One region of the Streptomyces sp. NPDC031426 genome, then DNA from elsewhere that is predicted to be linked to it. Evidence: riboswitches for the same ligand, from Rfam matches in the RefSeq annotation. Region 1 holds a riboswitch; each other region holds the start of a gene.
The links. Region 1 has a riboswitch for cyclic di-AMP ahead of ACZ5NH_RS30660 (transglycosylase family protein). Riboswitches for the same ligand answer to the same signal wherever they lie in the genome.
Positions count from the first base shown of each region.

Region 2: it holds a riboswitch for cyclic di-AMP, as region 1 does, so the genes downstream of both, ACZ5NH_RS28590 (M23 family metallopeptidase) here and ACZ5NH_RS30660 (transglycosylase family protein) in region 1, are expected to answer to the same signal.
Region 3: it holds a riboswitch for cyclic di-AMP, as region 1 does, so the genes downstream of both, ACZ5NH_RS24715 (C40 family peptidase) here and ACZ5NH_RS30660 (transglycosylase family protein) in region 1, are expected to answer to the same signal.

Region 1 covers NZ_JBVIJE010000018.1:20,074-22,994, reverse strand. The annotation lists gene ACZ5NH_RS30665 (transglycosylase family protein) at 1-556, shown strand, start outside; cyclic di-AMP (ydaO/yuaA leader) riboswitch at 739-911, shown strand; gene ACZ5NH_RS30660 (transglycosylase family protein) at 916-1,596, shown strand; gene eno (phosphopyruvate hydratase) at 1,946-2,921, shown strand, end outside.
Region 2 covers NZ_JBVIJE010000015.1:123,895-126,815, forward strand. The annotation lists gene ACZ5NH_RS28585 (M16 family metallopeptidase) at 1-611, shown strand, start outside; cyclic di-AMP (ydaO/yuaA leader) riboswitch at 823-984, shown strand; gene ACZ5NH_RS28590 (M23 family metallopeptidase) at 997-1,743, shown strand; gene ACZ5NH_RS28595 (GntR family transcriptional regulator) at 1,943-2,629, shown strand; gene ACZ5NH_RS28600 (HPr family phosphocarrier protein) at 2,777-2,921, opposite strand, start outside.
Region 3 covers NZ_JBVIJE010000011.1:278,484-281,404, reverse strand. The annotation lists gene pcrA (DNA helicase PcrA) at 1-1,478, opposite strand, end outside; cyclic di-AMP (ydaO/yuaA leader) riboswitch at 1,784-1,889, shown strand; gene ACZ5NH_RS24715 (C40 family peptidase) at 1,919-2,921, shown strand, end outside.

The DNA.
Region 1 (2,921 bases):
CTCCGACTCCGCCTCGAACTCCTCCGGCTCGGACTCGACCGGCTCCCCCACGGGCGAGGGCGCCACGCCGACCCCGAGCGGGCACACCGCCGGGACCCCGGACGGCATCGGCGGCTCCATCGGGACCAGCACCCCCAAGTCCGACAAGACTGACAAGTCCGGCTCGCCCGACGGCGGAAGTTCACAGGGAGGCGACAGCTCTCCCACAGCCACCCCGAGCGCCGACAACCCGGACAAATACCAGCAGAGCGCCGGTTCCTGGAGCCTGGTCGACACCGGCGCGCTCAGCAGTGGCGGACGTCACCGTGGCGGGAGTGCGGACGAAAGCGTGACAAACGGTCAGAACGCCACATCTTCCGGCCGTCACGCCAGTCCTGAAGCGGGCACCTACACCGTCCGCGAGGGCGACTCCCTCGCCTCCATCGCCGACTCCCTTGGCGTCGACGGCGGGTGGCGGGCGCTCTACGACGCCAACAAGATGGCCATCGGCGCCGACCCGAATCACATCACCGCCGGTCAGACCCTGAAAGTCGGGGGCGAAAAGGGCGGCGAGTAGGGGCAGTTGACGCCCCGTTTCGCGGCTGATGTCCCTTTTGGCGAAAGTGTGGGATGAGTCTCAGAAGCCCTGATCGTCTTTGAAAATCCGACGATCGCATGTCTACGGTCAGGACCGCTCGTCACCACGAGCCCCGGCCGTCGCAACGCCGAATCCTGCCAGCGACTGCCCGGGAACAGTCGTCGCGTCAAGCGCCGTAGGCAGGAGCGGGGGACCCAAGGTAAGCGCCGGGCCCAGCGGTTGACGCTGGACCGGCTTGGGGTGAAGCCGCGCCTCGCATGAGCGAGTGCGCGGCCGGGCAACTCAACCGGCCCGAACCCGACAGCTCACCTCGCAGGCGTCGGTGAGGGGATCGATCCATGCTGTTCTCCGGCAAGGGCAAGCACCGTCGTCCGTCCAAGACCGTCCGCGCCATCACGCTCGCCGGTGTCACCGGCGCCGCTGTCGCCGCCCCGCTGATGGCGGCCGGCAACGCCTCCGCCGCCACCGCCTCCCAGTGGGACGCCGTCGCCCGGTGCGAGTCGGGCGGCAACTGGTCCATCAACACCGGCAACGGCTTCTACGGCGGCCTGCAGTTCACCAACTCCACCTGGGCCGCGTACGGCGGCACCGCCTACGCCGCGCGTGCCGACCTCGCCACCAAGGCGCAGCAGATCGCCATCGCCGAGAAGGTCCTCGCGGGCCAGGGCAAGGGCGCCTGGCCGGTCTGCGGCACGGGCCTGACCAGCGCCGCCTACAACGGTTCCGCCCCGACGGCCACCAAGTCCCGCAGCACCGCCACCCGCTCCACCGACCAGCAGGCCGCCACCCGCTCCACCACGCGGACGGCGCCGAAGGCGAGCAAGACCGTCACCACGCCGACCGGCAAGAAGGTCAAGAAGGGCGACGGCGAGTACAAGGTCGTCAAGGGTGACACCCTCAGCGCCATCGCCGAGAAGCACGGTGTGAAGGGCGGCTGGCAGAAGCTCTTCCAGCTGAACAAGGGCATCGTCCAGGACGCGAACCTCATCTACCCGGGCCAGCAGCTGCACCTGAAGTGACACCTGGCTCCGAACGGACCCGCAGTGCCCTCACATCCCCGGCCCGCACACTGAAGGCCCCGTGAGGGCCACCCCCGTCCCCACGGGCTCCCCGCCCCGGCGCGTGTTCCCCCGTACGCGCCGGGGCGGGGTCTTTCGTTTCCGCGCGCTGTTTCCCCACTCTTCGGCCGGGCCTCATCGGCAGGCCCCTTTGTTCCGTGGGTGAACAATGGGTACCGTCTGCGTGTCCCTCCTGTCCACGGGACGGTCGGTCGGTGGCCGGCGCCCCGGGGACGGTTAGGCTCTAGTCGCAAGGCACAGCCGTAAGGCAGAACGCCCCCGCACTTCCAGCGTCACATCCCAGAAGGAGATGCTCGTGCCGTCCATCGACGTCGTCGTAGCCCGGGAAATCCTGGACTCCCGAGGCAACCCCACGGTCGAGGTCGAGGTCGGCCTCGACGACGGCAGCACGGGTCGTGCCGCCGTCCCGTCCGGCGCCTCCACCGGCGCCTTCGAGGCCATCGAGCTCCGCGACGGCGACCCCAACCGCTACCAGGGCAAGGGCGTCGAGAAGGCCGTCCTCGCCGTGATCGAGCAGATCGGCCCGGAGCTGGTCGGCTACGACGCCACCGAGCAGCGCCTGATCGACCAGGCCATGTTCGACCTGGACGCCACCGACAACAAGGGCTCCCTCGGCGCCAACGCCATCCTCGGCGTCTCCCTCGCCGTCGCCCACGCCGCCTCCGAGGCGTCCGACCTCCCCCTCTTCCGCTACCTGGGCGGCCCCAACGCGCACCTGCTGCCGGTGCCGATGATGAACATCCTCAACGGCGGCTCGCACGCGGACTCCAACGTGGACATCCAGGAGTTCATGATCGCCCCGATCGGCGCGGAGTCCTTCTCCGAGGCCCTGCGCTGGGGCGCCGAGGTCTACCACACCCTCAAGTCCGTCCTGAAGTCCAAGGGCCTGTCCACCGGCCTCGGCGACGAGGGCGGCTTCGCCCCGAACCTGGGCTCCAACCGTGACGCCCTGGACCTGATCCTCGAAGCGATCAAGCAGGCCGGGTACGTCCCCGGTGAGCAGATCGCCCTCGCGCTCGACGTGGCCGCCTCCGAGTTCTACAAGGACGGCAAGTACCTCTTCGAGGGCAAGGAGCGCTCCGCCGCCGAGATGACGGAGTACTACGAGGAGCTCGTCGCGGCCTACCCGCTCGTCTCCATCGAGGACCCGCTGTTCGAGGACGACTGGGCCGGCTGGAAGGTCATCACCGACCGCCTCGGCGACAAGGTCCAGCTGGTCGGCGACGACCTGTTCGTCACCAACCCCGAGCGCCTCGCCCGCGGCA
Region 2 (2,921 bases), on a different contig from region 1:
CCGGCGCCGTGCAGACGCAGCTGCTCATCGGCCGCGTCGGCCCCGACCGGCACGACCGGGTGTGGCCCGCCCAGGTGCTCGGCACCTACTGCCTCGGCGGCACCCTCACCTCCCGCCTGGACCGGGTCCTGCGCGAGGAGAAGGGCTACACCTACGGTGTGCGCTCCTTCGGCCAGGTCCTCCGGTCCGCACCGGACGGCACGGGCGCCTCGATGCTCGCCATCAGCGGCTCCGTGGACACCCCCAACACCGGCCCGGCGCTGGAGGACCTGTGGAAGGTGCTGCGCACCCTCGCGGCGGACGGTCTGACCGACGCCGAGCGGGACGTGGCCGTGCAGAACCTCGTCGGGGTGGCGCCGCTGAAGTACGAGACCGCGGCGGCCGTCGCGAGCACGCTGGCCGACCAGGTCGAGCAGTACCTGCCCGACGACTTCCAGGCGACGCTCTATCAGCAGCTGGCCGCGACGGGCACGGTGGAGGCCACGGCGGCCGTGGTGAACGCCTTCCCGGTGGACCGTCTGGTGACCGTCCTCGTCGGTGACGCCTCCCAGATCAAGGCACCGGTGGAGGCACTCGGCATCGGTGAAGTGACGGTCGTGGCGGCCGAGTAACCGCACGCGCGTGGGGCCCTGACGGTCTTTGGACCGTCAGGGCCCCTGCCGTTCTCACTCCCTTACCGGGATGCCCGATTTGAGGCGGAGGTTGCCTGTCTGCCCTGTGGGATGCGCTACAAAAGCCTGGATCCGTTTGGGGTTCGAAAGCAGGCTTACGTAGCGTCACCCGGGCTGTTCGTCGGTAGCAGTGCGCCGCACCCGCGGCACCGGACAGCCATCGCCGAGTCCCCGTACGGCGCGAGCCAGGGGAGCCGGGGACCCACGCAGTCCCTGGGGTGAATCGGGCGCCCGCGCTTCGCGAGGGGACCCGTAGGAGACCTTCCTGCTCCGAACCCGTCAGCTAACCCGGTAGGCGAGAGGGAAGGAAAGGACCAGCCACTCCATGGCGTTCATGTGCGCCACCGGGAAGCACCGCAAGCCCGGCCGGGTCAAGCGCACCACCGCTCAGGCGGCAGGCATCGCGGCCCTCACCACCACCGGTGTCATCGGCACCCTGGCCGCCTCCCCGGCGCTCGCCGCCGAGAACACCGTGGAGCAGACCGGCCTCACGCCGGTCCTCACCCTGAGCGACGACGTGGCCGAGCACATCGACGCGCAGGCCGCCGCGCAGCAGCGGGCCGCCGAGCACAAGGCGGCCGAGGAGGCCGCGGCGAAGAGGGCGAAGGAGGAGCGCGAGGCCAGGGCCCGCGCCGCCCGGGAGGCCGAGCGCAAGCGCCTGATGAGCACCTTCGTCGCCCCGATCGCGAACTCCTACGTCTCCACCGGCTACAAGGCGAGCAGCTCGCTGTGGTCCTCCGGCACGCACACCGGCATCGACTTCCACGCGGCGAGCGGCACCCCGGTGCACGCGGTCGGCTCCGGCACCGTCGTCTCCACCGGCTGGGGCGGCGCGTACGGCAACCAGATCGTGATCAGGATGGCCGACGGCATGTACACCCAGTACGGCCACCTGTCGTCGATCGGCGTCTCGGTGGGCCAGCAGGTCACGCCGGGCCAGCAGATCGCCCTGTCCGGCGCGACCGGCAACACCACGGGCCCGCACCTGCACTTCGAGGCCCGTACGACCCCCGACTACGGCTCGGACGTCGACCCCGTCGCCTACCTCCGCAAGCACGGCGTGAACGTCTGACGCCTCATCGCCTGGCATGCGAAGCCCCGGCTCACCGAGCCGGGGCTTTCGTCGTCTTTTCACGGGCGCCACCCGATCCGCTGACCAAAAAATATCCATGGATTCCGGCCCGCCGTCGGAAATTCCGGCTCATTGGAATAGAGTCACGGAACAGGCGTCCATCGTCGACGTTTCACGGGGATTAAAGCGGAGGTCGGTCATGCGTATTCCGGCGCACTCGGTGTGCACGGCCATCCGGGACGACATCGTCGCGGGGGTCTACGAGCGCGGCGGCCGGCTGACCGAGGAAGTCCTGGCCCGCCGCTACGGCGTCTCGCGCGTCCCCGTCCGCGAGGCCCTGCGCACCCTGGAGGCCGAGGGCTTCGTGGTGACCCGCCGGCACGCGGGCGCGTGCGTGGCCGAGCCGACCGAGCAGGAGGCCGCCGACCTGCTGGAGATGCGCCTGCTGCTGGAGCCGCTCGGGGCCGCCAGGGCCGCCCAGCGGCGCACCGAGGCCCATCTGAAGGTGCTGCGCGGCCTGGTCAGGCTGGGCCAGGAGCGGGCCCGCAGGGGCAGCAGCGACGATCTGCGGTCGCTGGGCGGCTGGTTCCACGAGACGCTCGCCCAGGCCTCGGGCAGCCCCTCGCTGACCGCGATGCTCAGCCAGCTTCGGCACAAGATCGCCTGGATGTACGCGGTGGAGGCGCCGTCGAGCCCGGTGGACTACTGGACGGAGCACGGCGCCATCGTCGACGCGGTGGCGCGCGGCGACGGGGAGCGTGCGCGGGCGCTCACGGCGCTGCACACCGAGCGCGCGACGGCCGTGCACCGGCTGCGCTTTTCCGGGGCCGGCGAGCGTGTGAGGACTTCGCAACATGCCGTAAACATGTCGGGCCTGCGGCATTAACACGGGCGCCGTATACAAAGAAGAGGTATTCGGCTGCGCAGTATTTCCCGCTGCCTCAATTCCGGTGTGCGCGCAAAGAGCCCGGAAACGCAGAGCCGCGCCGCCCGAAAAGGGCGACGCGGCTCCGGTGTGTCAGCGTGCTGCTGTTCAGACCGTCTCGGGCAGTTCCTCGAGGCCCTCGGCGACCAGCTTGGCCAGACGGTCGAGGGCGACGTCCGCACCCTCGGCGTCGGAGGCCAGCACGATCTCCTCGCCGCCCTGGGCGCCCAGGCCCAGGACAGCCAGCATGGAG
Region 3 (2,921 bases), on a different contig from region 1:
ACGTTGAGGATGCGGCGCAGCGGCACCGAGTCCTCGGGGTTGGCGAGGACGCGCAGATAGGCCAGGACGTCCCGGACCTCCTTGCGCTCGTAGAAGCGGACCCCGCCGACGACCTTGTAGGGCAGGCCGACGCGGATGAAGACCTCTTCGAAGACACGGGACTGGGCGTTGGTGCGGTAGAAGACGGCGACATCGCCCGCCCTGGCCTCGCGCGCGTCGACCAGACGGTCTATCTCGTCGGCGACGAACTGGGCCTCGTCGTGCTCGGTGTCGGCGACGTAACCGGTGATCCGCGCGCCCTGGCCGGCGTTGGTCCACAGGTTCTTCGGGCGGCGGGACTCGTTGCGCTCGATGACCGCGTTGGCGGCGGACAGGATGGTCTGTGTGGAGCGGTAGTTCTGCTCCAGCAGGATCGTCGTCGCGTTCGGGTAGTCCTCCTCGAACTGGAGGATGTTGCGGATCGTCGCGCCCCGGAAGGCGTAGATCGACTGGTCCGCGTCACCCACGACGCACAGTTCGGCGGGCGGGAGGTCGTGCTCGCTCGGCGGGATGTCCTCGCTGTGTTCGCCGGTGCCGACGAGTTCGCGCACGAGCGCGTACTGCGCGTGGTTGGTGTCCTGGTACTCGTCGACGAGGACATGCCGGAAGCGGCGGCGGTAGTGCCCGGCGACGTCCGGGAAGGCACGCAGCAGGTTGACCGTCGTCATGATCAGGTCGTCGAAGTCGAGCGCGTTGGCCTCGCGCAGGCGCGACTGGTAGAGCGCGTAGGCCTGGGCGAGGGTCTTCTCGAAGCCGTCGGTGGCCTGGGCGGCGAAGTCCTCCTCGTCGATCAGCTCGTTCTTCAGGTTGCTGATCTTCGCGCTGAACGATTTGGGCGGGAAGCGCTTGGGGTCGAGGTCCAGGTCGCGGCAGACCAGGGCCATCAGGCGCTTGCTGTCGGCGGCGTCGTAGATGGAGAAGCTGGAGGTGAAACCGAGCTTCTTGCTCTCCCGGCGCAGGATGCGCACGCACGCGCTGTGGAAGGTCATCACCCACATCGCGTTCGCGCGCGGGCCGACGAGGTGCTCGACGCGCTCCTTCATCTCGCCCGCGGCCTTGTTGGTGAAGGTGATCGCGAGGATCTGGCCCGGGTGCACATGCCGCTCGGCGAGCAGGTGGGCGATGCGGTGGGTGAGCACACGGGTCTTGCCGGAGCCGGCGCCGGCGACGATGAGCAGCGGGGAGCCGGCGTGCACGACCGCGGCGCGCTGGTTGTCGTTCAGCCCCTCCAGCAGCGCCGCCGCGTCGAGGGCGGGACGCGGGGCGCCGTCGCGGTAGTACGCGTCCCGGTCCGGCGGCACGTCGAACTTCCCGCCGAACAGATCGTCCGGAAGCGGCTCCGGAGCGTGATCGTCCTCGGGCGGCGGCGGGGGCTCCTCCTCGCGCCCGCGAGGGGCCTGGAGGTCCGCCAGGAAGCTGTCGTCAAAGAGGCTGCTCATCGCTCTACGAGTCTAGGGCTCCCCACCGACAACCGGTCGCCGTCCCCGGAACACGGCCGCCCCGGAAAGCAGTTGATCTTCGCCGTCGAACGGCCCGCGCCCTGCTCACAGAGGGGCACCGTCCGATGACTCAGAAGCGAAACCTGGCTCAGGTCACGAAAATGTATCGGACATATCACGCACCAACCTTCACAGGAGTCACACGAGTTGGCTAGCGTGCGTTCGGGCCGCACGACCCCTACCGGCGAACCTCGCCGGGCCGCGCGGCCCCCGCCGAGTCCGGCGTGCCCCGCAGGGCGCCCGGAGCCGGGGACCCACCGACCTTTGGGGTGAATCGGCCGGCTCCCACCTGGGACGCCGCCGTAGGGCAACCCTTCCGAACCACCGCCCGAACCCGACAGCTAACCCGGTAGGCGGCCCACTGGAAGGAGTCGCCTCTCTTGGCGTCGCACCGCAAGCCGCGCCCCGGCGGGACCATCGGAACCGGCCTTCGCGCTCCCGCCCTCGCCACCGCCGCCCTCACCTCCATGGCCGTGCTCTCGCAGACCGCGGAGGCCGCCCCGGGTACCGATCGCGCCAAGCCGACCCTGGAGGAGGTCGAGAAGAAGGTCGACGATCTCTACCGCCAGGCGGAGTCGGCGACCCAGAAGTACAACGCGGCCAAGGAGCGGACCGGCAAACAGCGCGGCCGCGTCGACGCCCTGCGCGAGGACGTCGCCCGGCGCACGGCACGCCTCAACAAGGCCCGTGAGGAGCTGGGCTCCTTCGCCGCGGCCCAGTACCGCACCGGCGCCGCCGCTCCGGACACGGCCACCTTCCTGCTGGCGAACGACCCGCAGGACTACTTCGACCAGACCCAGCTGATGAATCGGCTGACCTCGCGGGAGAAGAGCGCGGTCGACGACTTCATCGGCGAGCAGGCCGCGACGATGAAGAAGCGGCGGGAGGCCGCGGAGAGCCTGCAGACGCTGAGCGACTCGCAGCACGACCTGCAGACCGCCAAGGCAACCGTGCAGAAGAAACTGGCCTCGGCGCGGGAACTGCTGTCGCAGCTGACGGCCCAGGAGAAGGCGCGGCTGGCCGCCATCGAGCGGCAGAAGGAGCAGGAGGCGGCGCGCAAGGCGGCCGAGCTGGCGAAGCAGCAGGCGGCTCAGCAGCAGGCCGACTCGTCCTCGTCGTCGTCCACCGCCACGGGGTCCGGCTCCGGATCGGGTTCGACGGGCTCCGGCTCGACGGGGTCCACCACCACGTCCAGCACGTCCAGCTCGTACGACACGAAGGCAGAGAAGGCGATCGCCTTCGCCCGCGCGCAGATCGGCAAGCCGTATGTGTGGGGCGCCACCGGGCCGGACTCCTACGACTGCTCGGGCCTCACCCAGGCCGCCTGGAAGGCCGCCGGCGTCAGCCTCCCGCGCACCACGTACGACCAGGTCAACGCGGGCA